DNA from 3 places in the Bacillus sp. es.036 genome. Region 3 is predicted to be linked to each of the others. Evidence: riboswitches for the same ligand, from Rfam matches in the RefSeq annotation. Region 3 holds a riboswitch; each other region holds the start of a gene.
The links. Region 3 has a riboswitch for S-adenosylmethionine ahead of mtnK (S-methyl-5-thioribose kinase). Riboswitches for the same ligand answer to the same signal wherever they lie in the genome.
Positions count from the first base shown of each region.

Region 1: it holds a riboswitch for S-adenosylmethionine, as region 3 does, so the genes downstream of both, metK (methionine adenosyltransferase) here and mtnK (S-methyl-5-thioribose kinase) in region 3, are expected to answer to the same signal.
Region 2: it holds a riboswitch for S-adenosylmethionine, as region 3 does, so the genes downstream of both, mmuP (S-methylmethionine permease) here and mtnK (S-methyl-5-thioribose kinase) in region 3, are expected to answer to the same signal.

Region 1 is NZ_PDIZ01000001.1:2,422,653-2,433,639, forward strand. It holds gene ATG70_RS12410 (alpha/beta hydrolase) at 1-444, opposite strand, end outside; gene ATG70_RS12415 (gamma carbonic anhydrase) at 536-1,051, shown strand; gene ATG70_RS12420 (hypothetical protein) at 1,123-1,341, shown strand; gene ATG70_RS12425 (phosphatase PAP2 family protein) at 1,482-2,000, shown strand; gene ATG70_RS12430 (glycosyltransferase family 4 protein) at 2,017-3,162, shown strand; gene ATG70_RS12435 (nucleotide sugar dehydrogenase) at 3,177-4,505, shown strand; gene ATG70_RS12440 (MSMEG_1061 family FMN-dependent PPOX-type flavoprotein) at 4,499-5,149, opposite strand; gene metK (methionine adenosyltransferase) at 5,236-6,432, opposite strand; SAM riboswitch class I at 6,642-6,751, opposite strand; gene pckA (phosphoenolpyruvate carboxykinase (ATP)) at 7,636-9,219, shown strand; gene ATG70_RS12460 (ABC transporter substrate-binding protein) at 9,453-10,448, shown strand; gene ATG70_RS12465 (ABC transporter ATP-binding protein) at 10,460-10,987, shown strand, end outside.
Region 2 is NZ_PDIZ01000001.1:3,491,482-3,502,468, reverse strand. It holds gene ATG70_RS17600 (SGNH/GDSL hydrolase family protein) at 1-316, shown strand, start outside; gene ATG70_RS22620 (hypothetical protein) at 439-585, shown strand; SAM riboswitch class I at 655-757, shown strand; gene mmuP (S-methylmethionine permease) at 841-2,244, shown strand; gene mmuM (homocysteine S-methyltransferase) at 2,219-3,163, shown strand; gene ATG70_RS17585 (3-ketoacyl-ACP reductase) at 3,225-3,947, opposite strand; gene ATG70_RS17580 (aldehyde dehydrogenase family protein) at 4,150-5,574, shown strand; gene ATG70_RS22615 (hypothetical protein) at 5,776-5,943, shown strand; gene ATG70_RS17575 (alpha/beta fold hydrolase) at 6,109-6,789, shown strand; gene ATG70_RS17570 (GNAT family N-acetyltransferase) at 6,786-7,370, shown strand; gene ATG70_RS17565 (DUF6612 family protein) at 7,592-8,515, shown strand; gene ATG70_RS17560 (class D sortase) at 8,567-9,196, shown strand; gene ATG70_RS17555 (hypothetical protein) at 9,243-9,530, opposite strand; gene ATG70_RS17550 (dicarboxylate/amino acid:cation symporter) at 9,739-10,950, shown strand.
Region 3 is NZ_PDIZ01000003.1:604,704-615,690, forward strand. It holds gene ATG70_RS21930 (S1C family serine protease) at 1-189, shown strand, start outside; gene ATG70_RS21935 (queuosine precursor transporter) at 207-860, opposite strand; gene queF (preQ(1) synthase) at 862-1,278, opposite strand; gene ATG70_RS21945 (YtxH domain-containing protein) at 1,472-1,996, shown strand; gene ATG70_RS21950 (YjcZ family sporulation protein) at 2,067-2,156, opposite strand; gene ATG70_RS21955 (glycerophosphodiester phosphodiesterase) at 2,255-2,977, opposite strand; gene ATG70_RS21960 (YmaF family protein) at 3,141-3,476, shown strand; gene ATG70_RS21965 (ABC transporter permease) at 3,502-4,479, opposite strand; gene ATG70_RS21970 (sugar ABC transporter ATP-binding protein) at 4,532-6,040, opposite strand; gene ATG70_RS21975 (sugar ABC transporter substrate-binding protein) at 6,037-7,170, opposite strand; gene mtnA (S-methyl-5-thioribose-1-phosphate isomerase) at 7,167-8,228, opposite strand; gene mtnK (S-methyl-5-thioribose kinase) at 8,229-9,440, opposite strand; SAM riboswitch class I at 9,549-9,686, opposite strand; gene ATG70_RS21990 (carbon-nitrogen family hydrolase) at 9,773-10,555, opposite strand; gene ATG70_RS21995 (pyridoxal phosphate-dependent aminotransferase) at 10,658-10,987, shown strand, end outside.

The sequences.
Region 1 (10,987 bases), on a different contig from region 3:
ATTCGGCTCTAGCTTGGAATTTAACCTTAACGAAGGAACGATTGGATTTAATACTTTAGAGAGAATATCAACGCCTTTATTTGGAGGATTCACTAGACCAATACAAGGAGACGATAAAATCACTCCCGTCAGAGACGGTCGCTTTTCCATAATCGTTCGAATCGAAGCAAGACCTCCCATACTATGTCCTAATAAAAACACTGGTAGCTGAAATTCGTGAGCTCTTTTGATCCATTTGTCGATCGTTTCGATATATTGGTCAAACGAATCAATATGCCCTCGTCTTCTCGTACTCTCTCCTTGCCCTGGTAAATCACCAAGCACTACATGGTAACCTGCTTCAATCCACTTTGAAACGAGCCAATCATATCTACGATGATGTTCGTTCGCTCCATGAACTAATACAATAACTCCTTTTGGATATTCGGTTTCTTTTATGCGCATGAAAAATCAGCCCCCTTATGTAGGTCCGTTCTTTTTGATACACTACTTTTGAAAAGGATTTCATCTATACTAAATGAAGGTTGGGATTGCAATGCTGTATGCGTATCATGACAAAAAACCTCAGATTCATGAAACAGTCTATATTGCGGATTATACTACCATTACAGGGGATGTGACAATCGAAGAACATAGTAGCGTTTGGTTTAACACGACGATTCGCGGAGATGTTGCACCAACAGAAATTGGTAAAAAAGTGAATATACAAGATAATTGTGTTCTCCATCAGAGTCCAAATAAAAAACTCATTCTTGAAGATGGTGTGACGATCGGCCATCAGGTTATCCTCCATAGTAGTATTATTCGTAAGGACGCTCTTGTTGGAATGGGTTCCATCATTCTTGATGGAGCTGAGATTGGAGAAGGTTCTTTTATAGGTGCCGGAAGTCTTGTCCCACCCGGAAAGAAAATCCCGCCTCATTCCCTTGCATTCGGAAGGCCAGCTAAAGTGGTTAGAACATTAACAGAGGATGATCTGCAAGATATGAACCGCATTCGAAGAGAATACGTTGAAAAGGCAGCTTATTACAAAGAGCAAAAACCGCTCTAGAAAACACGCATATTTGTCGTTCGTTTGAGGAAGGTTACCAATACAATCCTAAATGGATCGAGGTGGCTTCCGTGTACAAAATGACAATGGTCTTGATCGTGCTCGTCGTCATCACCTTGCTAATAGGGGCTTTTATGACGTACAGGCTTGGACAAAATCAAAAAGGCGAATATGATAATCAAGGGAACGCCCGGGTCAAATCTTCTTTCTTTAGTAATCCGATTTTTCTTGTTTATATTATCGCAACAGCATTAGCCATTGGTTATGTAATCTATTTTACGTTAATTTGATGAAAAAGATCAGGAAGATCATTCCTGATCTTTTTTGTTTGGTCTTAACAATTCCTTAAGATTTCTTTAATAGTGGCATTAAAATTCTGCTATATGCTTGAGGTAACACATAGGTTGAAGGGGGATTCTTTTTGAGTAAAATGGTTGGATGGCTTTATGAGCGGGAGTGTACCGTATTTCGATTTGTGAATTTAACGTGTCATTCAAGATATCTCACATCTCTTTTTGGTTTTGTTACTCATGCAGGTGGTGCGAGAACAACGATTTTAAGCACACTTTTGTTACTGGCTTTGTTACCTGCTCCTATAAAAATATGGGGGTTACAAGCCGCCTTTGCTCTTGCTGCAAGTCATATACCTGTTCATTTAATTAAAAAGCATTATCCAAGGCACCGGCCATACCTGGCAATGCCAGAAACGAAGATGCTCGTCTACCCTCTTAAAGACCATTCTTTTCCTTCTGGACATACGACAGCTATATTTTCTGTTCTTACACCGTTTGTCTTTCATCTTCCTTCACTAGCTCTTCCCCTTCTTGCTCTTGGGAGTCTAGTTGCCTTATCGCGGATCTACTTAGGTCATCATTATCCTTCTGATGTTCTCGTTGGTGTCTTACTTGGTGGTGGATCAGGCATTCTTTCAACACTCATATTAGGCTAGAAGAGGAGGACCAGCCATGAAACTTGCACTCTTTACTGACACGTATTATCCACAGGTCAATGGGGTTTCTCGCACACTCGGTAAGTTAACCACATATATGGATCGTCAGCATGTCGATTATATGCTTTTCGCACCCGACTGTCAGGCTGATGAAGACCTGTTCACAAGTAATGTTCATCGGTTTACAAGTATGAAGTTTTTCTTATACCCCGAATGCCGCATTGCCCTTCCTAAATTAAGTCTTATCCGCAATCAGCTCCAGGGGTTCAACCCGGACCTCCTTCATGTTGCAACACCGTTTAATATCGGAATGTGCGGGTTGCACTACGGAAAAAAGAATAATGTGCCCATGGTTGCTTCCTATCATACGAATTTTGATGACTATCTAAAACATTACTACCTTGAATGGTTTTCCCCTGTCATGTGGAAATATTTAACGTGGTTTCATCAGCCATTCTCTAGCACCTTTGTTCCGTCTAACGAAACACGGCACCGGCTAAATGAAAAAGGTTTTGAGAACCTGAAACTTTGGAGAAGAGGCGTTAACTGTGAACACTTTTCTCCGCTAAAAAAAAATCAGTCACTACGAGAACGATACAATTTTCAGGAAAAGTATATTCTATTATTTGTTAGTCGACTAGCTCCAGAAAAAAATCTTGATACGTTACAAAAAATCATGTGGAAACTACCTGATGAATTAAAACGACAAACAAGATGGTTGGTAGTAGGAGACGGACCAGCCATGCCACATTTCAAAGAAAATGTACCTAGAAATGTGACATTCACCGGATACAAAGAAGGAGAAGAATTAGCAGAGCTATACGCAACTTCGGATCTTTTCATATTCCCATCTGCTACTGAAACATTTGGAAATGTCGCATTGGAGTCTCTCGCCTCAGGAACCCCTGTTGTAGCTGCAAATGCTGGAGGCTTAACTGACGTTGTGTCAGAAGAACGAAATGGACTTTTCTGCTCCCCTAATAAGGAGGAGGAATACATTAGCGCGATCAGACGACTCTTATCAGATCATACTGAACGGAGAATGATGGGGTATGAGGGTCGACGCTATGCACTTTCTCAATCTTGGGATGCCATTTTTGGTCGATTATTAGAGGACTACGAAAAAACAATTGGAGTTAAGAAGATTGCTCAATACGCTTAGAAAGGAGAAAAATAATGAAGCTTGCTGTATTTGGCACCAATGAAATTGGTTTAACCGCATCCGCTATCTTCGCTTCACATGGTCATCATGTCGTTTGTACCGATGAGGAACGAAGTCAAATTGTTGCACTCAATTCAGGCGAAGTTCCTGTGGATGAAGAAGGATTAACAGAAATGATGACAGAAGCGAAAAAGGCTGGTCAATTAAGCTTCTCTGTAAATCGATTAACAGCCGCTTCTGAAGCAGACATTCTTCTATTCACTGAACCGATTCCAGTTGACGAGAATAAACATCCTGATCTTACTTGTTTCTTTCGTTTCATAAGAAAAATTGCTCTTACAATTAAACAACATAAAACCTTCATTATTAAAAGTAATGTTCCCCCAGGAACAGCATCAAAAGTAGAAGACATTCTCATAGAACAGGGTGTGTCTGATCGCTCCTTCGATGTTGTGAGTAATCCAGATTTTATTCGAAAAGGCTCAGCAGTAAAGGATTTTATGTATCCTTCTCAAATCATTATCGGCACTTCTTCGCTTCGAGCTTGTCGTGCGATGGAAACGTTCTACGAGCCTATTACGTCGTCTCTTCAATATATGGACCATACTAGTGCAGAATTAATGAGGTACGCTTATCATACGTATCAATCATTACAAGTCTCGTGTCTAACGATGATCGCTGGGGTTGCAGAAAAATACGGGGGTGACGTTGAATTAATTCAAGGTGCATTACCGAAGACACCAAAATTTAGTGACCACTCTCTTCATCCCGGTTCTTCTTTTCTAGGTACTGACACGTTAGACGAACTTGCTTCATTTCGTTCAATGATCAAAGCATCTTCTTCTGCAAATCAAATGTTTAAGGCACTAGATGAAATTGATCAATATCAGCCTGAACTATTGATTCAGAAACTGAAAGATTTCCTTGGAACTCTCCTGGGAGCCAAAATTGCTATTTTCACTTCATCTACAGTAAAACCGATCCCAGCACTTCCACCTTATGAGTTAGTCATTAAGAAATTGAAAGAGGAAGGTGCTATTGTTCAACAGTTTGATACTGAAAAAACGAAAGGCAAAAAAGAAAACGAGATGAACGCGATTTACGAATCAGTGCAAGATTGCGATGCTCTTTTATTAATGAGTGAATTAATGTCTATTAAACAACTAAACTGGGGTAAAATCATTAAAGGACTCAATCTTCCATTAGTCGTAGACGGTCACAACTTATTCCCCCTGGATGAAATGCGAATCATTGCTAACACCTATGATTTAATTTACTGTTCAATTGGTCGACCAAACATCTATAAAGGATTAGGTTCCATTTCAGTACAATCAATTCAGTAAAGACGGTTTGTATAACTGTCCCTTAACGATTCCGCAACGTTTTCTTCCCCGATCTTCGTATGATCTGAAAGCATTCTAGTAGCCGGTGCGAGCCCTTCTATGTTTGGCCAACGCTCCGGTTCCCAGAGATGGGATCGTTTTAGTGCTTTTCCACAGTGAATGAAACATTCTTTTACTTCAACGCCAATTCCAAACAATGGCGTTTTCCCCTTGTACTCACATCGTGCAAGGAGGCTTTTATCTTTCACAATCGTCGCAAGCCCATTAATGCGCAACGTTTCATCTCGTCCTGGAATCATGAAAAGCAAACCAACCATTGGGTTTTCTACTATGTTCCTCATCGAGTCCATTCGTTTGTTTCCTAGTCTTTCTGGTATTAAAAGATGATAATCATCTAACGCTTGAATGAAGCCTGGCTTATCCCCTCTTGGAGAAACATCACTACCCGTACTTGAATGGGTTGCTATCGTGATAAAAGGTGTAAAGCGAATAAACTCTCTACAATGTTCATCAAGAAAAGAAATAACCTTATGTACAGCAAGCTGACTCGGATTTCCGGCCATCTCTTCAAGTTCTTGCAGCGTTGTAATTTCTTCACCAAAAATTCCCTTCATTCCTTTTCTCCCCCCTACATTTTCTTCCATTTTATCACACCCTATTTCTCATAAAGACTTTATATTCACTAAATAAAAACAAAAAAAAGAGACCAACGGCCTCTTTTCATCATTTATTAAATTCCTGCACCCTGTTTAAGGGATTCTGAACGATCCGTTTGTTCCCAAGGAAGTTCAATGTCCGTACGTCCAAAATGACCATACGCAGCCGTTTGCTTATAAATAGGACGGCGAAGATCAAGCATCTTAATAATGCCTGCAGGACGAAGGTCAAAGTTCTCTCTTACTAGCTCAACAAGTCGTTCCTCTGACACTTTTCCAGTACCAAATGTATCAATCGCAATCGATACCGGCTGAGCAACACCAATCGCGTAGGCAAGCTGAACTTCACAACGATCGGCAAGACCTGCAGCGACGAGGTTCTTAGCTACATAACGAGCAGCATATGCAGCAGAACGGTCGACTTTCGTAGCATCCTTACCAGAGAATGCACCACCACCGTGACGCGCATAACCACCATAAGTATCAACAATGATTTTTCTTCCTGTTAAACCTGCATCACCTTGTGGCCCACCAATCACAAAACGGCCAGTTGGGTTAATGAAGTATTTTGTTTCATCATCAATCAATTCAGCAGGAACAACTGGCTTCACAACATGTTCCTTAATGTTACGCTGAATTTGTTCAAGTGAAATTTCAGGGTGGTGTTGTGTTGAAACAACGATCGTATCAACGCGAACTGGCTTTCCAGATTCATCATATTCAACCGTAACCTGAGTCTTTCCGTCAGGACGAAGATAAGGAAGAATTTCTTCTTTTCTTACTTCACTCAATCGACGAGCTAGCTTATGCGCAAGAGAGATTGGTAGCGGCATTAATTCAGAAGTTTCATTACATGCGTAACCAAACATAAGACCCTGATCACCTGCACCAATTGAATCAATTTCACTTTCTGACATTGTGCCTTCACGCGCTTCAAGAGCAACGTTTACACCTGCTGCTATATCGGCAGACTGCTCATCAATAGATGAAAGCACCGCACATGTTTCAGCATCAAATCCGTATTTTGCACGTGTATAACCGATTGCTTGAATCGTTTCACGAACGACTTTTGGAATATCCACATAGTGCGAAGTTGTAATTTCACCGGAAACTAATACAAGCCCAGTTGTTACTGTAGTTTCACAGGCAACGCGCGCATTTGGGTCATGCGCAAGAATATCATCCAGAATGGCATCGGAAATCTGATCTGAAATTTTATCAGGATGCCCCTCTGTTACTGACTCAGAAGTAAACAAACGACGATTACTCACTCAAGTACCTCCTTAAGGATTGGATCCTATCTAGTTATAGTGTAATGGATACGGTACTCATTTCCCTATTATCCTGTGCCGAAACGAGAGAACGAATTCAGAATCTTATCGTCTTACCTTTTTTTATAGTGTCATCAACTTCAACGACATTAAAAAAGCCCTTTCCTTCTATTTAGAGGGAAAAGGAGCTGGTATCTCATGCCTTTCGCCTCTTATCTTCCAAGACTATTGTCTTGCAGGTTAGCACCTTAATCCTGTTGTATAGGAGTTGGTTGCTGAGCTTCATCGGGCCTGTCCCTCCGCCTGCTCGGGATAAGAGTATCCATTCTCGACATATAATAACGTAGATAAAAGGAAGTGTCAATAACGAAAAGCGGAAGCGCCCGTTTAGCCTCGACAAGCGCTGGAGCCCCATAAAAAGAACACGGTCTTTGTGTTCATTTTATGGGGTGAAGCGATCGAGAGGCTGGGCGCTGCAGCTAGACACGAAAAGCGGAAGCCTTCGGTTAGACCCGGCAGGCACTGGAGCCTTTCAATATGAACACGGTCTTTGTGTTCAGGTTGAAAGGTGAAGTGACCGAGGGTCTGGAGGCTGCAGCTGGACACGAAAAGCGGAAGTGGGCGTTTAGGGTCGACAAGTGCTGGAGCCCTACAAAAAGAACACGGTCTTTGTGTTCATTTTGTAGGGGGAAGCGATCGAGACCCTGCCCACTGCAGCTAGACATGAAAAGCGGAGTGGGCCTGCTTAAATCCGCAGGATGTTGGAACCCTTTCGACTGAGACGCTTTTTGTCTCAATCGAAAGGGTGAAACAGCCGGAGGATTTGGCCCGCGCAGCTAGACACGAAAAGCGGAGACGAGCGGTTAGAAACGGAGATATTGGAACTCCTGAACTGGAACACGCTTTTTGTGTTCCTGTGAAGGAGTGAAATATCGTAGTTTCTGCGAGTCGCAGCTAGACACGAAAAGCGGAACCCTGACTCGAAAGAACTGGATTATTTATTCATTACCTTCACAATAAAAAAAGCCTTCTTATATTAAAGAAGGGACCCCTCAAACCTAACCAAATCGTTATTCGCTCTTTTTTCACTCTTCAAGCAAAAAATACATAGATTAGTATAGAATAATCACGCAAATGTGTTATACTATTTTTGAGTTAAACGAGTCAGTCAACGAAATCTTTAATAAAGGATGGGTTTAACGTATGAAAACAGCTTCCTTCTCCTCACCGTTATTGGATGCTATCTTAAATAAGAACAATCCACATGTAAATTTATCAGTTTCTGAACTGGTTGAACATTCCTTATTTAAAAATGAAGGGACACTTTCTTCAACGGGCGCTCTTCGAGTTGAAACCGGAAAATACACCGGTCGTTCTCCCGGGGACAAGTTTATTGTAAACGAAGACTCCGTAAAGAACAAAGTAAATTGGGAAACAAATCAACCAATTTCTGAAAAAAGTTTTGAAAACCTTTACACGAAAGTGCTGAACTATCTTGGTGAGAAAAAGGATCTTTATGTATTTAAAGGATTTGCTGGTGCTGACCAGTCATCAAGACTACCCATCCAGGTTATTAACGAATATGCCTGGCATAACCTTTTTGCCCACCAACTTTTTATACGTCCAAATGAATCAGAGCTTCAAGATCATGAAGCAGGATTTACTGTTATTTCTGCTCCTGGTTTTCAAGCTGATCCTGACGTTGACGGGACAAATTCCGAAACGTTCATTATTATTTCCTTTGAAAAGCGCACCGTTTTAATTGGCGGTACAGAATATGCTGGCGAAATCAAAAAGTCAATTTTCACCGTAATGAACTACTTATTACCTGAGAGTAATATTCTTTCCATGCACTGCTCTGCAAACGTTGGTAAAGAAGGCGATGTAGCTCTATTTTTCGGTTTATCTGGAACAGGTAAAACGACGCTTTCTGCTGACGCTCACCGTTCGCTTATAGGTGATGATGAACATGGCTGGTCCATGAACGGCGTCTTTAATATTGAAGGCGGTTGCTACGCTAAATGCATCAACTTATCGAGAGAAAAAGAACCTGAAATTTGGGATGCAATCCGTTTTGGAACAGTTCTTGAGAACGTCATAATGGATACCAATTCACGTAAGCCTGATTACGATAACACGAGTCTAACTGAAAATACTCGAGCTGCTTATCCAATTGATGCCATCCCTAACATCGCTATTCCAAGCGTAGCCGGTCATCCTAATACGATTATCTTCTTAACCGCTGATGCCTTTGGAGTCCTTCCACCGATCAGTAAGCTTACGAAAGAGCAAGCGATGTTCCATTTTCTATCTGGCTATACAAGTAAACTAGCCGGAACCGAAAGAGGCGTAACTTCACCTGAAGCTACTTTCTCTACTTGCTTCGGCGCCCCGTTCTTACCGTTACCTGCTCACCGCTATGCCGAAATGCTTGGTGAGAAAATCATGGAACACGATGTTCAAGTTTTCCTTGTGAACACAGGTTGGTCTGGTGGCGGATATGGTGTTGGAAAGCGGATGAAGCTATCCTATACAAGAGCGATGATTCAAGCTGCTTTGAACGGAGAGCTTGATCGTATTGAAACAATAACAGATCCCATTTTTGGATTGCATATCCCTTCTCACTGTCCTGGCGTACCGGCAGATGTGCTGCAACCAAAACAAACATGGGAAAACAAAGAAAACTATGACGTAAAAGCAAAAGAACTTGCTACTCAATTTGTTAAGAATTTTGATAAATTTTCAAACGTAGCTGAAGAGATCAAAAAAGCTGGACCTAACGTTTAAAACCTTTCAAAAAGCACCTAAATGGTGCTTTTTATTTTGTAACACCGCTTCTTTTGGACTAACCGCCTCGAAATGAACAAATTCTAAAAAGCTCTTACCGCTAACCAACTAAAAGAAAACCTCCCCCTTAGCATCATCCTTTTTTATCTGCAAACACAAAATGTTACGAAATTCATAGGCTATAGTATCTTAAACATGAGCCTATCTCATGTGACAATGGTGGGGGCTAACTAATGAAAAAAAGTTGGGTATTTAAAAGCAGTCTTTTTATAGGTGTATTTCTTCTTATTCTTTCAGCATGTGGTACGAATAATGGAAATGACCAGGTGCGCGTAGCTGAGGTAACACGCTCTATTTTTTATGCACCACAATATGTGGCTCTCTCGGAAGGTATATTTGAAAAGCATGGAATTGATGTTGAGTTAACCACCACTTGGGGTGGCGACAAAACAATGACCACGTTGCTTTCAAATGGAGCAGATATCGCCTTAGTCGGTTCTGAGACATCTATTTATGTTTATGCGCAAGGCACAGATGATCCCGTCATTAATTTCGCTCAGCTCACACAAACAGATGGAACATTTCTTGTATCAAGAGAAAAAGTCGATCATTTTGCATGGGAAGATTTGAAAGGAAGCACTTTTCTTGGTCAGCGTAAAGGCGGAATGCCACAAATGGCAGGGGAATATGTTCTGAAACAAAAAGGCATTGATCCACAAAATGATTTAAACCTTATTCAAAATATTGATTTTGCAAACATCTCAAGTGCGTTTGCATCAGGTACTGGAGATTATGTTCAACTTTTCGAACCGACAGCAAGTGTTTTTGAAGAACAAGGTGTCGGATATATCGTGGCCTCGTTCGGTAAAGAATCAGGAAAGATACCATACACAAGCTATATGGCAAAAGACAGTTATTTAACTAAAAATGCGGATGTAGCAGAACGATTTACAGCAGCACTTTATGAAGCACAATTATGGGTAGATACCCACTCTTCTGAAGAAATCGCTAAATCTATTGAGTCATTTTTTCAGGACACTGATCTGGAGCTGATTACTACGGTAGTTGATCGTTATAAGAGTCAACATTCATTCGCTACAAATCCTACTCTTGATCAGGAAGAATGGGATAACCTACAAAATATTATGGATGAAGCTGGCGAACTTCCAAAACGTGTTGATTATAGCAAACTAGTGGATAACAGCTATGCAGAAGAAGCACAACAATAGGAGGAAATAGAATGTCTTTCCTTCAACTGAATGCCATCTCACATGTTTATTTAACAGAAAGTGCAGCAAAGGAAGCCCTATCTGACCTTTCGTTTTCCATTGCGGAAGGTGAATTCGTATCGCTGCTTGGTCCAAGTGGTTGTGGAAAATCCACATTGTTATCAATTATATCAGGGCTCTTACAGCCAACTGAAGGAAGCGTCTCTCTTCAGAACAAGATGATCCAATCACCGGGTGAGCGAATGGGCTATATGCTTCAACAAGACTATTTATTCCCCTGGAAGACCATTGAAGACAATTGTTATATCGGGTTAAAGCTCTTAAACAAATTAACTCCGGAGAAAAAAGAAATCACACTTGCATTACTTGATAGTATGGGGCTTTCGGACGTTCGTCACGCCTATCCTGATCAGCTTTCAGGGGGTATGAGACAGCGAGTTGCGCTCGTTCGAACGCTTGCAACTGATCCTGATCTTCTTTTATTAGATGAACCTTTCTCAGCTCTTGATTATCAAACAAAACTAAAGCTTGAAGATCTT
Region 2 (10,987 bases), on a different contig from region 3:
CATTAATCGAATGAAGAAAATCATCAAAGCAACTCACGAAAAGGGGCTTCCTATTTATGGAGGTACATTAACACCTTATAAAGATTCTAGTATGTTTACTGAAGAAGGAGAAAAGACGCGCCAGGAAGTGAACGAGTGGATTCGAACGAGCGGAGAATTTGATGCGGTCATTGATTTTGATAAAGCATTGAGAGATCCAAATGATCCAGAAAAGTTTCTCTCGAAGTATGATTCTGGGGATCATTTGCATCCAAATGATAAAGGATATAATAAAATGGCAGATACAGTTGATTTTTCGATATTTAAACAAAAGTAATCCTTGCTAAAAGAACTAATGTTCGCTAAACTTAGGTTATCAACCGAATATACGTTCTCACATCATGGTATGGCTTCCACTTTCTTAGGGGGAGCCATCTTTTTTTGGAGGAGGGAAAGAGAATGGAAAATGAGTACGTGTTGGAGCAAATGGAGAAAGATATGAGGGAAGCGATGACGCGATTTTCAAAAATGAAGAAAAGAAATGGAATGAAGACAATTGTCCAAAGACAAATGCAAGGTAGTCGTCAGTGGAAAAAGGATATTTAGTGAAGCGTCGTTGTTGCTATCCTACCTTGACAAACCGTGAGTAAATTGATATTTTTGTTAAAATATATTTTCTTATCCAGAGAGGTGGAGGGACTGGCCCTTTGAAACCTCAGCAACAGGTCCATTGGATACTGTGCTAACTCCAGCGGGTGATAAACCTGATAGATGAGAGCCTTCGGTTTTATTTTGTCAGTTACGCACTCCATTCGAGTGCGTTTTTTTGTTTTTCTGGATGGAAAAGTAAGGAGAAATAATATGGAAAGCAAACAGGGTTTTAAAAGGGAGATGAAATCAAGACATGTAGTGATGCTCTCACTCGGAGGGGTCATCGGTACGGGATTGTTTTTAAGTTCTGGCTACACGATCCAACAAGCTGGTCCTGTTGGGACGATCCTTTCTTATCTGGTAGGTGCACTTGTCGTTTACCTGGTCATGCTGTGCTTGGGAGAGCTAGCGGTTCATATGCCTGAGACAGGTGCGTTTCATAGCTATGCGGCTCAATACATTGGCGGAGGAACCGGTTATACAGTTGCCTGGTTGTACTGGCTAACCTGGACAGTTGCGCTAGGTTCTGAGTTTACAGCTGCGGGTATGCTCATGCAGAGGTGGTTTCCACTTATTAGTGTATGGATTTGGAGCGGCTTGTTTGTTGCAATGATCTTCATTTTAAATATTTTGACTGTGAAATTTTTTGCGGAGAGTGAGTTCTGGTTTGCCCTTGTAAAGGTTCTGGCTATTGTGTTGTTCATTATTTTAGGTGCGGCAGCAATCGTAGGGTTTATTCCAATGGAATCTGGTGAGAATGCATCGTTATTTGCTAACTTTACAAATGAAGGGATCTTTCCGAACGGGGTATTTGCCATATTAATGACGATGCTAGCAGTGAATTTTGCTTTCTCTGGAACTGAACTCATTGGAATTGCAGCTGGAGAAACAGAAAATCCTGCGAAAACCATACCAAAAGCCATTCGCACCACGTTAGTTCGGCTAATTCTATTCTTTGTCGGTTCAATCTTTATTTTATCAGCTCTTCTCCCAGCATCAGAAGCTGGAGTTCTAGAAAGCCCATTTGTTGCAGTACTTGAAATAATTGGGATTCCATATGCGGCAGATATAATGAATTTTGTTATTCTTACAGCCATTTTATCCGCTGCAAATTCAGGGTTATATGCTTCGTCGAGAATGCTCTGGTCACTTTCAGACAAGCAAATGATTTCTCCTATTTTTGCTAGGCTCAACAAAAATGGTGTCCCTCTTCCTGCTGTGATATTAAGTATGTTAGGCGGAGCACTAGCACTACTTTCAAGCATCATTGCGCCAGATACCGTTTATGTGGTGCTTGTCTCTATTTCCGGGCTTGCTGTTGTCATTGTATGGATGAGTATTAGTGCGTCACAATTTCTTTTTAGAAAGAAATATGTAAAAGAAGGAAAATCCATTAAAAACCTTAGTTATCGAACGCCTTTCTATCCTGTCGTTCCGATTCTAGCCTTCTTGTTATGTTTGGCTTCCTTGATTGGCATTGCTTTTGATCCGACCCAGCGAGTGGCATTGTACTGTGGGATACCGTTTATTGCACTATGTTATGGAAGTTACTATTTAACAAAACGAGTAAAGAAAAGGAGAATAAGTAATGTGGCAGAAACAGAATCCTATTAAGGCAATTTTAGTAGATTATAATTTGGTGATATTGGATGGAGCCCTTGCGACAGAGCTTGAAAAATATGGGTGTAACTTAAATGACCCACTATGGTCTGCGCGCGTTTTGCTTGAAAATCCAGAACTTATCTATCAGGTTCACTTAGATTATTTCCGTGCTGGAGCTGATTGCGCGATAACATCAAGTTATCAAGCTACAATGGAAGGATTAACATCTCGTGGTTTAAGTGAAGGGGAGGCAGTGGAGCTAATAAAGAAAACGGTTTTTCTTGCGCGCCAGGCACGTGATGATTTCTGGGAACAGGAAGGTCAGTTGAATCGCCCAAAACCTTTTATCGCAGCTTCCGTTGGACCTTATGGAGCGTACTTAGCTGATGGCTCGGAGTATCGGGGCGATTACAAGGTTAGCGATGAGGTGCTTACCGAGTTTCATCGTCCGAGATTAGAAGCATTGATTGAGGCAGGTGCTGATGTTTTGGCGTTTGAAACCATTCCGTCTTTTCAAGAAGCGAAAGTTTTAGGTTCCCTATTACAAGAGTTTCCATCCAATTATGCTTGGCTTTCCTTCACCATTCAAAGTGAAGAAAAAATGAGCGATGGAACGTCTTTAAAAGCATCTTCTCAATACTTTAATGAAAATGACCAGATTGTGGCAATCGGCATTAACTGTGCGTCACCTTCGTTTGTGACAAATGCAATTCATCAATTAGCTTCTCAAACAGATAAACCGATTATTGTGTATCCTAATTCAGGAGAGTTTTATGACCCTAAGACCAAAACATGGCAGGAGGGTGAGTCGTGTGATGGAATTGTCGATGGATCAAATGAATGGTTTCAAGCAGGGGCACGATTAATTGGTGGATGCTGTCGGACAAGTCCTGAACAAATCAAGCGACTTTATGAAAAATGGCGACAGTAGAAAATCAAATAAAAGGAGATAACGGCTGTCCCGTTACCTCCTTTTATTTAGTGAATTTAGTTTAAAACGGATTCGTCGCCCACTGCAATGACTGCTTTATGAAAATCCGTGGGTGCAACTTCAATTGACCTACCATATATTCAGCGAGGTCCTCAGGCTGCATGTATTTCTCTTTATCTTGCTCATCAAGCTTGTCACCAAAGACGAGCTCAGTCGCCACAAGGCTTGGATTAAGAGTAAATACGCGAATGTTATTTCGACGAACTTCTTGCATAAGTGCTTCGGTCATGCCTTGAATAGCAAACTTAGAAGCACTATAAGAGGTGGAGCCAGCCGTTCCTTTTAGACCACTACTTGAGGAGATTGTGATAATATCACCGCTGTCTTTTTCGATCATTTGTGGAAGAACAGCCCGTGTTACATGATACGTTCCATAAACATTTACTTCGAATGTTTCCTTCCAATCATCGGGTTCAATCTCTAAGAACGATCCGTAACGCCCCATTCCAGCATTATTGATCAGAATATCTGCCGAGCCGAGTACGTTTTTCAAGTGATCGATGGCTTTATTGACTTCCTCAATCTCTGCAATGTTAGCAGGGGCGACGATCGCTTTAACTCCGTAAGATTCTGCTTCCTTAGCGACTTCGTTTAGCTTGCTTTCAGTTCTAGCAATCAAGCCAACATGAACCCCTTCACTTGCAAGCTGAAGAGCTGTCGCGCGTCCGATACCGCTACTTGCGCCTGTAATATACGCAATTTTCCCTTTAATTGTTTGTCCCATTCTGTATCATCCTTTCTCCAATTTACTACTTTCTAGTCTATAGCTAGCAGAGCAGAGATTCAAAGATAAGCAACCGCTTTCTAAGTTTCATAAAAGCATCCGCATGTTTAACTATAGTCCTTAACGGTTACAGTTACTGTGGAAGCAAAGAAAAGCTAAATCAATATAAATCGATTAAACATAAAAAAGGAGTTTTTACATCATGCGTAACCAATTAAAACATTACATCAATGGCGAATGGGTTGAATCAACAGGTTCAGAAACACATGAAGTAATCAATCCAGCGACAGAAGAAGTGATCGGTAAAGTTAGTCTAGGAACAAAGGAAGATTTAGATAAAGCGGTGAAAGCAGCACGTGCGGCATTCCCTTCTTTCTCACAAACAAGCCGAGAAGAACGTGTGAAAATGCTTGAAGACATTGCGGAGGAATATGCCAACCGTAAGGAAGAAATCATTGACGTGATTACACAAGAACTCGGTTCTCCACGTTCAATTTCAGAGAAAGTTCATTACAACATGGGCTACCAGCATTTCTCCGAAGCAGCAAAAGCATTGAAAGAGTACTCTTTCTCAGAAGATCGTGGCGATCATACAATCTTTAAAGAGCCAGTTGGCGTCAGTGGCCTTATTACGCCATGGAACTTCCCAACAAACCAATCGTCAACGAAAATTGCGAGCGCATTTGCAGCAGGAAGCACAGTTGTCTTAAAACCTGCTGAAATTACACCATTTGCGGCGATTATTTTAACAGAAATCTTTGATAAAGTAGGCGTGCCAAAAGGTGTATTTAACCTTGTGAACGGAACAGGCGAGACGATTGGTGACGGCATTAGCTCACACCCTGATATCGACTTTGTATCTTTCACTGGTTCAGCAGGTGTTGGTGAAAAAGTAATGAAGAACGCTGCAGAAACGATCAAGACAGTAGCACTTGAACTTGGTGGTAAATCTCCATTTGTCATGCTAGAAGATGCAGATATTACTAAAGCGGCTAAAGCTGCGGTTAGCCATATTGCAACAAACTCAGGTCAGGTTTGCTCGGCTGGGACTCGAATGATCATTCCAGCGTCTCGAAAAGAAGAATTTGAAGAGGCTGTGAAAAACGTACTTCCGGAATTCCCAGTAGGTGATCCGAATGGAAACAACTATGTAGGACCACTTGTTTCTGAAAAGCAATGGAATACCGTGCAGTCTTACATTCAAAAGGGAATTGACGAAGGCGCGACACTCATTGCAGGTGGAACTGGTAAACCTGAAGGTCTGGAGAAAGGCTACTATGCAAAACCAACCATCTTTACAGATGTGAAAAATGACATGGTGATTGCACAAGAAGAGATCTTTGGTCCTGTTATGTCAATCATCACATATGAGACAATTGATGAAGCGATCGAAATTGCAAACGACGTTGTTTACGGTCTTGCTGGTTATGTCTTTGGTGAAGATAAAGAAACACTTCGCACAGTGGCAACAAGCATCCGCGCCGGTCGTATTAAAGTGAACAATGCTGATATGGACTTCTCAGCACCATTCGGTGGATACAAGCAATCTGGTATTGGCCGTGAGTGGGGAGACTTTGGAATTGAAGAGTACCTTGAAACAAAAGCAGTACTAGGATTCCCGTCTTAAGTAAAATTAATCAAGTATGAAAAAAAGCAGCTGCCCTTAGGGCAGCTGCTCTTTTTGGTTTGGATGTAGATAACAATAGGCGCAAATCACTTATTTAGGTTTGTAATGAAACAATTGAAGCATCTTTTTAATTTTGCTCAAAACACCATTTTAAACTGAAGAAATGATAAATTTGTTTTGTATGAATTTAGGAGGTGCGAGATGTTTCTCTTGTTTTTGATCGTCGCTAGCAGCGTAGTTGGACTTTTATTATTACCCTTGCATGAAATCGGGCTCGTCATTGGCTTTGGTATGATTGTAGGTTGCTTGCTTCGAGGGCTATATTTACTTCATGAGATTAATCGTAAGCTTGATTTAGGAAAGAAATAAGTTTTTAAAGTTGAGTAGTTTAAGACCGAACTGGGTTGTTCCCTTAAATAAGTTACATATCACCATCAAGATTTTACCATCCAGCGAGCTGTAATACCATTTTATGTTAAAGTTTAAAGGGAGATAAGTATTCTATTAAAATGTGAATCAATAGGGGGCTGTGTTTTGACGAAAAGAATTTATTTTCTTCACGGATTTATGGGGACAAGGGATTTACACTTTGAGCATCAGAAAGCTTTTTTTGAACGTGATATGGAGGTCATCGCGTTGCCCTTACCAGGTCATGGCCATTCAACTATTCCAGCAGGTGAAAACTATTTTGAAAGGGCTTTAGAGTGGTTAATAGAGGAAGTAACCAACAAAGGACCAGGATATGTCGTTGGATTATCTTTAGGAGCTTCATTAGCGATCCATCTAGCCTTAAAGAGACCAGAGCTTGTAAAGGGTGCAGTTTTAACAGGCTATACACCGTTTATACCGGATAATTTAAAGAGCGTCATGGAAGAGCAATATACATATTTCAATAACATTCAAGAAAACGATCAAGAGACTGCCGCTTCTTTTAAACAAATTCACGGCGATAAATGGTTCGATACGTTACAGAAAGTAAATAAAATAATGACTTTTCATTATCCGAGCGTTTCAGAAAATGAGATTGCTGAACTTGAAGTACCGCTTATGGTGCTTAACGGAGGAAATGAGCTTTATGAAGTAGAAGCTGTTCAATTTTTGAAAAGAAGCAATGATAAAATAAACGTTGGCCTAATTCCTGATGCTGGTCATACGGCCAATATGGATCAACCTGATCTATATAACAGCATGGTTCAACAGTTTATTAACAAATGAGTAGAAGTGTTCAATTGAGTGAGTTTAATCTGCAAAAAGAATCGGCAAGATTAGTAATCAGACCATTAAAAATGGAAGACTATCAAAACTGGTTACGCGAATTTAATGCAAGGCGTCCTTCGCAACACGCCTTTGATCCTGGGAAGATGGATATGAGTGAGTGTACAGAAGAGTGGTTTAAAGACTTAGTATATAAGCATCAAAACTTAGCTATAAGTGACACCGCCCACGTATTTGGTGTTTTTCATAAAGCAGATGGCACGCATATTGGAATGGTTGATTTCTCAACATTAGCGAGAATGAATTTTCAATGGGCACGAATCGGCTATACGATACATAATCAATATTGGCGTAAAGGATATGGAAAAGAAGCGGTGAGCGCAGCGCTTCAGATTGCTTTTCATAATCTTGGTTTTCATCGCATCGAAGCACACATTAACCTGGATAACAGCCCATCGACTCAGCTAGCCCAAAGTGTAGGCATGGTAAATGAGGGTGTGAGGAAAGGGTTCATTTATGAGAATGAGAAGTGGACAGATCAGTTGGTTTATGTAGTGAAGGCCGATCAATATATCGACTAGTAAAAAGACTTCCTGCTTGGAAGTCTTTTTTGCTTGTTAGAGTGTATTTTTGAGAGAATTCTTTTCAAGATTATAAAAAAAGAGTTTCATTTTTACTAGTTTGGGAAAATAAGGAACAGGTGAAAGAAACTGGTGATTTGAAGATTCCCATCCGGCAGCACTGTACTTTGTGATCACATCCCTAGCCTTCTCTTGCCAAAAAAATGAATTGGAGTGTTTTGATGTTAAAGAAGTTAGTCCCTCTATCGGTAGCAGCAGTTGTTTTTGTAGGAGCTCCGTTTCACACATCAGCAAAGGAAATGAGTGCAACAGACATTTTAAAGCAGTCAAATGAAGCGATGATGGAAGTGGAGAGCTATTCTACAAAAACGAATATGGAACAGTCGATGCCTCTTGAAGGAGAAACGATGATGATCTCTAGCCAATCTGAAGCAGACATTACGTTAAAGCCTTTCGCTATGCATCAGGTGGTAACAACAACATCACCTGAAGAAGGTGAAATTTCGTTAGAATCTTATTGGACAGAGGAAGGTTTTTATCAAGAAGATCCTGAAAAAGGCTGGATTAAGATGCCGGAAGAACTCACAAAGGGTTTAGAGGAACTCCAAAGCATGTCGTCGGTAGAAGCACAAATGGCTCAGGCTGAAGAGCTTGGCAAAGAGATGAGCGTAGAAGAGACGGATGATGGTTTTGTGTTAACGTACGAAGGGGACGGCAAAACGTTAATGGAAGCGTCCATGAAGATGTTCCAAGAGAGCGTGTCAGGTGAAGAAGGTTCCGGATCGATGAAAGGTCTTATGGAGCAAATGACGATTAATGATTTTAACTATAAAGTGACGGTTGATAAAGATTCGTATTACATGAAGCATTTAACGATGGATATTGATATGGATATGAAGATTGAAGATGAAAGCATGAACATGAAGCAATCAATGGAAATGTCGATCGACAATTTTAATCAAGTTGATACGATTACCGTTCCACAAAACGTGATTGATTCAGCTAAACCACTGGATGGAATGGAAGAGGGCGGAGAAATGCCTGAAACAGCTTCAGCCAATCCGATGCTTGCTATTGGTGGCGCTGCTTTAGCTGTTGCTGCAGGTGGTTTGCTGCTTTATAGAAGACGTTCCGTTAGCTGTTAATATGGCATAAAAAACCGCCTCTCACGCGGTTTTTTCGCTGTCTTAAGTGAGGTGAAGATTTTGAATAAATTATATGCTTTGATCATGTGTGTAGGAATCGCGATGGCGGGCTACTACGGGTATGAATGGTGGCAGGGCACACAAGGAGTAGAAGAAGTTTCTGCTGAAGAAACAAAGAAGTGGAGAAGTGATAAAGCATCTGAGGTTACAACGGAAGAGAGCGTGAAGATTCAAGAGGTTTTAATGAGTGATCAAATTAAGCAGTTTGATCCTGGACAAGAAGTAGGCAGGTTAGTCATCCCTACGATTGAAAAAGGTTTTACGACGTATTGGGGAACAGATGATGATACATTAAGTCAGGGAGTTGGCATGTATGTAAGTCAATTTACAACCACGCCAGATCAGAAGCGCCACACCGTTCTGAGCGGTCATCGCGATACGGTTTTTACTGGTCTACAAGACGTAAAAAAAGGGGATGCCGTCTTTCTTGAATATGACGGAAAACGCTATGAATATGCTGTGGTTAACATGCAGATCGTAGATGAAAGCGACCGAACCGTTATTGTTGATAAAGAGGAAGCGACCTTAACGTTAACAACGTGCTATCCATTTAATTTTATCGGAAGTGCGCCTGAGCGGTATGTGATTCAATCTGAATTAGTTCATGTGTCGGATATGTAACTACTAGTCTATAAAAGTAAAAAGTCCTGCCATCGAGCAGGACTTTTTACGTGTGAGAAAGTGTGATAGTTGGGCGTAATCGCGGGGTAATAGTTTCTACAAGCTGCTTACCGTTACCTTGCTCATTTAACTGAACGAAATGGAGTGCAGTGCTTTCTTCTACTTCATAAGTGAGACCTGTGTTGTAATCGATGAGAAAATACATTTTTCCATCTTCAACTGTTCCTGATAAGAGCTCGTACTTGTCGTACTCGAAGTGTACTTCAGTTCCGTATTGCGTCATCTCAAGATATGTTTCAAAGGGGGTGACAGGGAAACCTTTTAAATTATTCATATTCATCCTCCAACTTTTACTAGACTTTAAGAAGCAGTCTAACCAAGTAAGCTGTTCTTTATACTTGAAAACGAGAATAAGAGATTGAAAGTTTGATAATGGAATTTAGTTGGATGATAAAGCTAACCTTTTGACTTTCAAGGAATTGTGCTGTATCTTATTTCCTAGTAAATATATACGAATAATTAGCGTTTGAAGGAGGGGAACGATGAAGAAAATTGTGAGAGGCTATTTAAATGCTTCGTTGATTATAAAAATTACGGTTGCGCTTGTGCTCGGAATTGCAGTCGGACTCATATTTGGTGAAAATGCAGCAGTTCTTGCGCCATTTGGAGACTTACTAATTAAATTGCTATCGTTTCTGATCATTCCACTTATTCTATTTACATTAATCGTTGGTGTCAATCAAACGAAACTAAGTAACCTTGGTCGCATGGGCGGAAAGGTGTTTCTTTATTACGTCTTAACATCTGCACTAGCGATTATTGTTGGATTAACCGTCGCGAACTTGTTTAATCCAGGTACGGGTTTATCAATAGATCCAGATCAATCGTTTGATGTACCGGATAATCCAGGTATCGTCAGCGTGCTGTTAAACATTGTGCCATCCAACATTGTTACGGCATTTAACGAGATGAATCTCCTTGGGATTATCTTTACTGCCTTTGCTTTTGGGATCGCCATTGCTGCGTTACGGAACTCAGAAGAACATGGGGCGCTTGGCGAACACCTTTATAAAGTGGTTGAAGGCTTAAATGAAGCCACATTTAAAATCATGAACGTTATTCTGCAATATGTTCCCATTGGGATCTTTGCAATCATTGCGAAAACAATTGGTAATCAGGGATTGGATACAATTCTCTCGCTCGGAAATATGATTGCCGTGCTCTATATTGCATTGATTGTACAAATCGGTATCTACGTTCTGTTCTTACTGTTGTTTAAAGTAAGTCCAAAGAAGTTTTTCAGTCATGCAAACAAACCGATGATTACGGCATTCGTGACGCAAAGTAGCTCTGGAACATTGCCACTCACCATGAATGCAGCTAAGGGATTAGGTGTCTCGAAAAGTCTTTATAGCTTTAGCTTACCACTTGGCGCAACGATTAATATGGACGGAGCAGCTATACGAATTGCGATTTCTGCAGTCTTTGCGGCGAACGTCGTTGGCTCACCGCTTAGTTTTACAGATATGGTGATGGTCGTGATTGTTGGTACACTTGCATCGATTGGTACAGCAGGTGTTCCAGGTGCAGGTATTGTTATGATTGCAACCGTGTTTGCACAAGTAGGATTACCAATGGAAACCGTTGCGTTATTAACAGCCGTGGATGCTTTAGTTGGAATGGGGGCCACTGGTCTTAACGTAACGGGGGATCTTGTTGGCGCGAGCATTATTAATCGAAAAAAAGACCAGTAAATATAATATTCAAAGAAAGTCAGGCATGATGCCTGGC
Region 3 (10,987 bases):
TCGGAAGCGGGTTTAAAAGAAGGGGACGTAGTTATTAAGCTGGATGATACAGAAGTAAAAGATTCAGCTTCTCTACGGAAGTATTTATACTCGAATAAAGAAGTTGGGGACAAAATGGAAGTAACGTTCTATCGTGATGGACAACAGCAAACCGTAACAATGACATTAGCGAATCAAAATGGATTGTAAACGAAAAACCCTCTGGATTATGCATCCAGGGGGTTTTGGTTGTTAACTTGCTGTTTTGTATCAGTCAATCTTGTAAGAAGATAAAAAACTGGCGTGTCTAAAAGAGCCAGAGCCATTTTAATGACAAATTGAGAGAGAACCATCACCCATAGGTTAGGAACAGTCCCTGCAAAGGCAATTGTAATGAAAATCGTTGTATCTAAAAGCTGAGAAGTAAATGTACTTACATTATTACGTAGCCATTTATGCCTGTCAGAAGTTCGCTTCTTTAACAGAGAAAAGACGTAGACATCAACGTGTTGAGACACGAGGTACGCAGCAAGACTTGCTAGAACAAACCGGTAGTTTTGACCTAGTAATATTTCATAAGCAGCCTGGGTATCGGCTGCGAATGGTGCTACTGGAAGAAGCATACCAAGGTAGATCATGATACTTGCGAAAATCTGAGCGATAAAGCCGTACTGAACCGTTCGTTTCGCTTCTTCTTTACCGTATTTTTCGTGAATAATATCTGTGAAAAGAAACGAAAAGGCATACATCACAACGGCCGCTGGGATGACAAAGCTTCCGATCATCACCACTTTTCCTGCTAGGACGTTTGCGATCACTATCGAGGTCGCAAACAGAACATTAAACAGGACAAGATTTCGGTCGATGAATTGATTTTTCATTTTATTGCGTTGCTTTCTCACGAATGGCTGTCGTTTTAAGTTCGATACCGCCACGTGCTGATTGATAAACCGTAATGGTTACTTTTAAAGGGTCAATTGCGTATACAACATCGTCTGCAATACGTGCAGCGAGCGTCTCGCAGAAGCTTCCTTCGTCACGATAAGACCAGAGATAAAATTTCAGAGATTTAGACTCGATGCATTTCTCATCAGGTACGTAAGAAATCTCAACTCGACCAAAGTCAGGTTGTCCTGTTTTAGGGCAAACCGCTGTAAATTCAAGTGCATTAAACGTAATTTCTTGTACGTTCGGTGCATCGAATGATTCGTTTTTTATCACTTCTCTTGCTTGCTCCACACTCTCTGGGCGAGGCATCGGACCAGAAGAGGGTAGCCAAGCTTTATCCATACTATTCATTAATAATCCTCCTTTAGTTTTGATGAAGCAGGAAGGTTACGAACTGCTGTCATTCAACGTTGTCTATTATAACAGAGGAACTTTCCAATGCGAAGTTGGAAGTTCAGGCCAAATTTATTAGTTTAGCTTTTAACATAAAGGGAAAGTAAAAAAATAGCTAAGCAAACTAAGAAAGATAATAGGAGGAATCATCATGCAAACAACGACTACGACTGTAAATAATGAAAAGAATGGTAAGCTTGTAAAAGGTATTTTGGTAGGTGCTATTGTAGGTGGCGCGGTAGCGATGCTTGATTCAACTACTAGAAATAAAGTGAGATCATCAGCAGGCACGTTCAAGGACTCTTCAAAAGGATTTTATACTCGTGTGAAAGAAAATCCGAGCGAAGTGAAAGACGACTGGATGGATCGGATTCAATCAGCTTCTTCTGTTTTAAAAGAAGCAATGAATGATGCTCAAGCCCTCTATGAAAAGGTGAATGATGATGTGGTAGACCAGGTGAATCAAGTGAAAGAAGATTCAACTGAAGTCCTTTCTTCAGCAAGAGAAGCAAGTGAAGATCTCAAGGATATTGGAAGTAAAGTGAAGGATGCTGGTCAGGAAGTAACAGATTCGAATGAAAATGAATATGAGCCAACAAACATTCCTGGCAGTGAAACGCGTACACCTGGTAGCACAACAGTGAACCCGAAGACATCTCCAAATACTACACTTTAATTTAGTGAGATTGTTAATTCCCCCAAATATGAAAAAGACTTCCGCTTATTATTGCGGAAGTCTTTTTTTTTTAATAAATGTAAGATGCACCAATGATAATCAAAAGAATAAACAAAACTACGATTAACGCGAAACCTTGACCGTATCCATATCCACTCATCGTCTCGTTCCTCCCGTCAATATGTGTCGCTTCCTTACTAACCTATGTGGAAGAGTAAGATTGGGGACATAGGCAAACGCCCTTTTTAAAGAAGGGAGTTATATGGACCGCATCGCAACTGCAGGAAAATCAGTAAATATTGCGGAACATCCCGTTTTTTTGAGCGCAGCTATTTGATGAGGATCATTGACAGTAAAAGCACGAACAGGGATACCGCGCTTATGTGTATTAGTTATAAAATACTCATCAATCGCACCATACTCAATGTGGATACTATTGGCACCAACTCGTTGAAGATAATCCCACGGCTCAACTAACTTTTCCATGAGGAGAATAGCGGTTTCAACTTTGCAGCCTTTTTGAGTGAGCCGCTGAATACTATAGTGATTAAAGGAAGAGATAATGGTTCGATCATAAAGCTGATAATGTGTCAGCAATTCAAGTACCTTTGTTTCTAAGTGGTCATAAGGAAATTGACCATTTTTTAGCTCTATATTCAACATAAGGGAGGTGGAAGTAATCCATTCTAAAACGCTTTTTAGAGAAGGTATAGAGTTTCCCTGGAAGCGACTTGAGAAAGCTTGACCGGCGTCTAGTCGAACTAAATCTTCGTATAGGAAGTCTTTTACAAAACCAATGCCATTTGTCGTACGCTCTAGTCGTTCATCATGAATTACAACAGGTACAAGGTCTTTCGTTAATTGAACATCGAGCTCGATTCCTTGAGCACCAGCTTTATGAGCCGCTTGAAAAGAAATGAGTGTATTTTCAGGGTGTGTACCTGACGAACCTCTATGTCCATAAATATGGAAAGAAGACATATGTCACCTCTCTTTAGCTAAGGTTAATTGATCTATGTATGGTATTCGTGCTTTCACATGGATCTCCTTGTCATTTCTACTTCTAAGCTTTTCTCCTATTCGAATAAACGAGTTAAGCGTTTGAGTTGCATACATGCTAGATGGGAAGAAAGGAGGAGAAATTTTGTTTAAGGGATTTGAATTACCAGAAGCTCACGCTCATTATTTTAAAGGGAATTTAGAAAAGCGGTTTAATCATCAGCATTTTCAGATTTTAGGATTCAGTTTTCCTATAAACGGCAGCTCTTTTGATCAGCATGTTCATCGAATTGAAGGGATAACGATAGAAGAGGAAGGCCATCAACATCGCTATAGCGTAGAATCTGGACCACCCATTTTATTAGCAAAGGGTGGTCATTATCATAAGTTTAGCGGGGAAACGGTGTCAAAAGAAAACCACGAACATTATTTTTCAGGAGAAACGAGTCTTCCTATAGGGAATTATCCCTTGAATTGGTAAAAGGCGATGCAGTGCATCGCTTCTTTTACATTTTAATTTCGCGCTTGTTTTGATAGAACGTAAAGGCAAGTGCCCCTATTAAAATGGTCCCTTTAATAATATCCTGAGCATAGTAAGGAACATTTAACATCGTTAATCCATTGAGAAGAATGCCGATCAAGACAGCCCCTACAAAAGTACCGAGTGCGTTTGGTTTACCAGCACCGAGTACAGAATAGCCAATTAATGCTGCAGCCACACCGTCCATTAGAAGTGGGGCGCCAGCAGAAACCTGGCCTGTACCAATACGAGATGCGAGTACAATGCCAGCAATACTAGCAAATAGTCCGCTTAACACATAAGCGAGAGTACGGTATCGCTGCACAGCAACTCCTGAAAGCCTTGCTGCTTCGCGATTACTTCCTGTCATATAAAGCAATCGACCAGCACGCGTATACGTAAGGAAAAGGTGAACCAATATGACACAAAAAATCATAAAAATAGCGGGGAACGGGACGCCTGCTATTTCCCCTTGTCCAATAAAGAGAAATGAGGGGATAAACTTGCCTGGTGCCGTTGTACCGTCATCCATTGGCATATTATTGTAGATTGAAAAGCCTTTTGTGTAAGTTAATTGAATACCATTTACAATATACATGACAGCAAGTGTTGCAAGAAGATCAGGGATTCTGATTTTGATTGTAATGAATGCGTTGATCAAACCAATGACTATTCCTAAAAGAATCGGGATAAGAAGGGCTATAAGAAGCTCCTGTCTATACCATACGAGGGAGGCAGCACTTGCAATGGTTGCTAAACTAACTGTCGATCCAACTGAAAGGTCAAATCCTCCTACAATAAGTGTAAACGTTACCCCGAGTGCAACAAGCGTAACAATCGAGATGGACCGAAGTATATCAGCGAAATTACTATAGGTTAGAAACCGATCGTTCAACAAGGTGAAACTTACAATAAGCGCTAATATGACGAGCAGTGTGCCGTATTTCACAAAAAAATGAACTATTTTATTTTTAAAAGGTGTGACGAGAGCATTTTGTTTCTGTGTATGTGCTAATTCAGCTGCTGATTTCAATTGTTGTACCTCCTGTTGCTGCTTGCATAATGGCTGATTGATTCATGTTATCACCAGTTAAGGTCGCTGTGATTTCTCCGTCGTACATAACAAGAATTTTATCGGAAATCTCCAAAAGCTCATCGATTTCACTTGAAAAATAGAGAATCCCTTTTCCTTCATCAGCGAGTTGCTTTATGAGAGACAATACCTCAGATTTAGCTTTAACGTCGATGCCTTTAGTAGGTTCATCAAATAGAAATACGTTTCGATTTGCATCTAACCACTTTCCGATCGCCGCCTTTTGTTGATTTCCTCCACTCAGGTGATGAATCGGTTGCCGAGTGGAAGAAGCTTTTATACCAAGCTGATTGATTTGGTTGGACGCATAATTTTCTTCTTTCTTACGGTTGAGTAGGCCATTTTTTGAGTGACGGCGTAATGAAGGAAGCGTCAAATTATCTGATAACGAAAAATCCAGTAAAATCCCTGTTTTTCTTCTTTCTTCAGGTATAAGGCAAACACCCGCATTAATGGCGTCACTAGGAGAGCGAAAACGATACGTACGATTATGAAGGTGAATCTTCCCTTTTTGAGGCTTTGAGGCGCCAAATAAGGATAAGGCGGTTTCGGATTTACCCGCACCTACAAGTCCTGCGACGCCAATGATTTCTCCATGATTTAATTCCAAATTGATATTTTTTTCGGTTTCTGGAACATGAACATTCTCAGCTCGAAATAACGTGTGGTTTGATACTTGTCTTTTTCGTTCTTTCTTATTTCCAATCGCTGAACCAAGCATATTGGTAATAATCTCATCGGCTGATACCGCCTTTGTTTCAGCTGTGAGATGAACTTTACCATCACGTAAAATCGTAAATCGATCGCTTATTTCTTCGATTTCAGGCATACGGTGAGAAATATAGATAATACCGACACCTTTCTTTTTTAAGCTGTTAATCAGGTGGAATAAAAGTTGTGTTTCTTCTATGCTAAGTGGCGCGGTAGGTTCATCAAGGATTAAGTATTGAACATCATGAGCCATTGCACGAGCGATCAGAATCAGTTGTTTTTCCGAGAGTGTGCAATCGGAAGCAAGCTTATCTGGATTCAAAGGGATCCCCAGTGTCGCTAGTAATTGCTTTGTTTTTTTGCGCTCTTTTTTAGATGAGTAAAGTTTAAAAGGAGATTGATTAACGGAATCAGCCCAAATATTTTCTGCTACCGAAAGGGCAGGAAAGAGAGCCGTATCCACTTCTTGTACAACAATGCCAATGCCTGCTTTTTTGGCATCAGAAGGAGTTCGAATTGATAAGGGTTGCCCGTTATATGAAATTGAACCGCTGTCCCGTTCATAGTCCCCACAGACAATTTTCATTAGCGTGCTTTTTCCTGCTCCGTTTGTACCTAATAAGGCGTGCACTTCACCGGCATGAATCGTGAATGAGACGTTTTTTAATACAGTCGTACTGCCAAATGATTTAGATATATTATGAATCGTTAATTGGTTCATTTAGTGTCTGCCTCTTCAACGCGTTTTTCCATCCATGGTGATGTGGCAGCGTCAGATGAACCCCATCCGTCAACGTATTCCCCAAGCTTATCCATGGAGATCGTTTCTTCAGGTAAATCGGACTGCTTTACAAGATGAGGATCAAGTGAAAAGATGTCAGGTGCATCTTCTCCAGCGATTTTTTGATAAGCAAAACGAACTTGAACACGTCCAACTTCAGCTGGATCAGTTGCAGCTGATGATAGCCACGGGCTATTTTCCTTCTGCATCATTTGGAGGTCTTCATCACTCATATCAATGCCATAAACCTTGATTTCGTCTCTGCCTGCTTGCTCGATCGCTCGAGTCGCGCCTTTAGCAAATTCATCCCATGGAGCAAATACAGCGTCAATGTCTCCTTTGTTTGGGTATTGCTTTAGAATCGTTTCCATTTGTGTCTGGGTATCAAGAGCTGTATTAGCGCTTGCCGTTCCGAATTTAGCGATTTCCTTAATTCCTGGATAGCGCTCCTGGAATGCCTCGTAGATGACATTTCGTCGTTCCATCGGTGCAAATCCTCCAACCCAAACGTATACAATATTGCCTTCGCCGTTAAGGTCTTGAGCAAGTTTTTTCAGCGTGTCCCACGCGAGGCTATAATCATCCTGATCGATGACGGTAACGCCTGGGACATTAATATCACTATCAAAAACGACAACAGGAATCCCTTTCTCTACTGCTTTTTTCACTCCTGGTTCCAGTGCGTCTGCTCGTCCGTGATCGATTAAGATGGCATCGACATTCTGATTGATCGCTGTATCAAGATGTGTCGCCATCTTTGAAAGATCATTATCAGCATTATAAACCTGGACACTTCCTCCAAACTTTTCAACCTGATCTTCAACCCCTTTGACATATTGGGAAGAGAATGTTCCAAGAGAAGCTTGCATAATCGCAGCAATCTTTATCGGTTTTTGCACCTCTTTTGGAATGTCAGATGAAGTTTGCGATGTTTCGTCTTGCGTTTTTGAGGCAGTCTCATTTGTTTCATTATTGCTTGCTTCAGGTTCACTTACAGCATCTTGCTCACTTGTGCATGCGGCAAGAACGAAGAGAAGAAGAATGGATAACATAAGTCCTAAACGTTTCATGAATGTACCTCCGTGTTTTCAATATCTGGTAAAGTAAGATGAGCAAGGTTTTCTTCGAATGGTGTTCGAATGATGCCGTGTTCTGTAATGATTCCTTTGATTAAGCGATGTGGCGTTACGTCAAATGCAGGATTGAAAATCTCAATATTTTCAGCCGCGACGCGCTCTCCTTGATAGTGTGTGATTTCTTTTGAATCACGCTCCTCAATCGGAATGGCATCTCCATTAGGAATCGAATAGTCAATCGTTGAAATGGGTGCTGCAATATAAAAGGGAACATTGTAAGCCTGAGCGATATGAGCAAGGCCGAGCGTGCCGATTTTGTTAGCTGTGTCTCCGTTGGCTGCAATTCGATCCGCACCGACTATTACCGCTGCGATTTTCTTTGTTTTTAAGACGTGCGCCGCCATGCTATCCGTAATAAGCGTTACGTCGATACCGGCACGTTCAAGTTCCCATGCGGTTAGTCGAGCACCCTGGAGAACGGGTCTCGTTTCCGTTGCAATCGCGGAAATCGTGAGGCCGTTTTGCTTAGCCAAGTGGAGCGGAGCAAGGGCAGTTCCATATTTCGCTGTTGCAATTCCGCCTGCGTTGCAGTGGGTGAGAATGGTATCGCCATCCTTCAATAGTTTAAGTCCGTGTTCTCCGATACGTTGACAGACAAGTTCATCTTCTTTATGGATAAGTAACGCTTCGTGAAGAATCGCGTCTTTCATTTTTTCGACAGTTGATAAAGGAAGAGTCACACGAACAATGCGATCGATCGCCCATGAGAGATTCACGGCAGTTGGGCGAGAAGATGAGAGGTATTCTCCTTGCTTAAGTAACTCTGCTTTAAAAGTTGATGGTTCGGTTGTTTCTGCGTGTTGACTCCAGAGAACAAGACCATACGAAGCCGCAATTCCAATCGCTGGTGCACCGCGCACGACGAGGGAAGATATGCTATTCCAAACATCTTCGATCGCCGTCTGTTTGAGATAGCTTTCTTGATGTGGTAATTTACGCTGATCAAGCAGTAAAAGGTGATCTCCTTTCCACTGAAGAGATGGGATAGTCATTTAAACGCCCTCCTTAATCGTATCGATGTAATATTTAATCGAATCGATGTTCTTTCGATTTAAAATGAGTTTTTTTCCAAGTGTTAAAGCTCTTCTTTCCACTGCTAGTTTTACTTCTGGATCAGTAATCGTCTCAATTTCTTCTACATGAGCAAGTCCAATCGTTCTTCGGATGATTTTACAACCAGCAAAACCAATACTATCGACAAAAATAGACTGAAGATGAGTATTGAGATAACCTCTGGAATAGCGGTTATCTTCTGAAAGGTGGGTGTCCCAAAGGGAGCGGAACGTAGAGTCAAATACGGTCCAAACTTCAGTGATAACACCAAAGAGATAGGCTAGATATCCGTCTTTTTCTTCCTCGGTTCGATGGGCTTCCTGGGAGAGAATGCTAAGCGTAATATTGGCAATAAAAGCCCCAACATCAAATCCCGCTGGGCCATAGAAAGCAAATTCCGGATCGATTACTTTTGTTGAACCCTCCGTTACGAAGAGGCTACCTGTATGTAAATCCCCGTGTATTAACGCTTCTCCTTTTGTTAAAAAGGAATGTTTAAGCGAAGCAACTTCATTTAGGAAGTCTTGATCTTCCCACAAAATTTCAACATCTGGTCGAATTTCGTCTGAAAATGCGTTGCTTTCAGCATTATAAAAGGGGTCTGAAAAGACGAGACTCTCCGTGATCCCGCATAAATCTGGATTACTAAACCGTTTAGCAAGCTCTTTCTTTTTTGCAGAACCAAGACCGTAGTCAGAGGTGAAAAAGAGCGTGTGAGCGAGGTAAGTCCCGACATTTCTTGCGAGCTCAGGGTAGACACGTCCTTCAATAAGTCCTTTGCGCAAAATCGTATGCGATGATAAATCTTCCATCACTGTTGCTGCTTTTTCTGAGTCATGCAAATAAACAACTGGGGAAAATTCAGGAACAAGCGAATGAGCTTGTATGAGGGCCTCGCTTTCAATTCTCGACCGGTCAAGTGTCAGTGGCCAGGATTCACCAACAACCTTGGCATAAGGCAAAGCTTGTTTGACGATCCACGATTCCTCTGTTGCTTTGTTTTGAACATGGAAAACATAGTTTAAATTGCCATCCCCGATTTCCTTTACGAGAAGGGGGGAAGAGGGATCGATAAAATTGTGATGCACTAAAAAGTGAACAACGCTTTCTTGTGTAAATGGTGTATATCCCGACTTAACTTGAAAAGACATGTGTAAGTCCCCTTTCTAATGGATGATGTATAGAAGCATTCGTGATTAAAAGACATAAAAAAAGCCTCTTTCCGAAGAAAGAGGCTTGAAGACAGATATCCTTCACACCTCTTATCTTCCAGGATGAATAACATCCTGTTGGAAGTAGCACCGTGCCATCTAAGCCATCCTGAAAAGATGTACTTAAGAATAGGTCGGTTGCTGGGCGTCATAGGGCCAAATCCCTCAGCCTGCTCTTGATAAGAGAAAGTTTATGAAATTATTTTACAATTTTTTCGCTTGAAATGTATGTTACAGAGAAACAGATGCATTTGTCAATAATATTTTGAATTTTATTTATATATATCTGGACGTCGATCTTCAAAGATGGGGATACGACTTCGGATTGATGGTATTTCTTCCTCATCAATCAAGCCTGTTAAGATCGTTTCCTCTTCGCCTGCTTCTGCGATAATCGTTCCCCACGGATCAATGATTAAAGAATGTCCGCCAAACGCATTGTCTGGATCTGCTCCTACACGATTACAAGCAATCACGTAACATTGGTTTTCAATAGCGCGGCTAATAAGTAATGCTCGCCAATGATCCGTACGCTGTTTCGGCCATTCGGCTGGAACGAACAAAACTTGTGCACCTTCAATGGCATGAAGGCGAAGCCACTCAGGAAAGCGAATATCATAACAGATGAATCCGGCACTTGGGAGTTCTTCAAGTGTGAAGTGGCTTTTCTCATTTCCTGAAACAAGGTATTTCTCTTCATTCATCAGGCGAAATAGATGAGCTTTGCTATACTCATGGATAAGCTGCCCATCTCGATTGAAAACGAGCATCGTATTCGTTACATGATCATTGTGTTGCTTTGCAATTGAGCCACCTACTATACTCACCTTATTCTTTTTGGCTAGGTCTGAAAGAAATGCAATGGACTTTTCTGCATTTGTATCCCCAATTTCGTCTAGTCTCGATAAGTCATAACCAGTCGACCACAGTTCTGGTAAAACAATAATATCTGGTTTGTCATGAACAGCCTTAGCAACAAGCTCTTTCACTTTCGAGAAATTTTCTTCCGGGTTTCCAAACGCAATATCAAATTGCAACAGAGCGATTTTTTTCATTGTTTTCTCCTCCTCGCTTACAAAATAAGCTTTACATGATTGTGTATCCAAGATAACATAATTTACTAGAATTTCACGAAAATTTTAACAGGATGTGATTCTTTGAAACAATTTCAAACTTCGGATGCGCTTAAACGATTACCGGAACAATTTTTTGCGAAGCTTGCTGGAAAAGTGAACCGCTATGTAGAAGCGGGTTATGACATGATTAATCTTGGACAGGGAAATCCTGATCAGCCAACACCTGATCATATTATCAAGTCCTTGCAGAAGGCAGCTGAAAATCCCACCTATCACAAATATCCGCCATTTCGAGGACAGCCTTTTTTGAAGCAGGCGGCTGCTGATTTCTATGAGCGAGAATTTGGAGTGAAGCTTGATCCAGAGAAGGAAGTTGCCGTTCTTTTCGGTGGAAAAGCAGGCCTTGTCGAG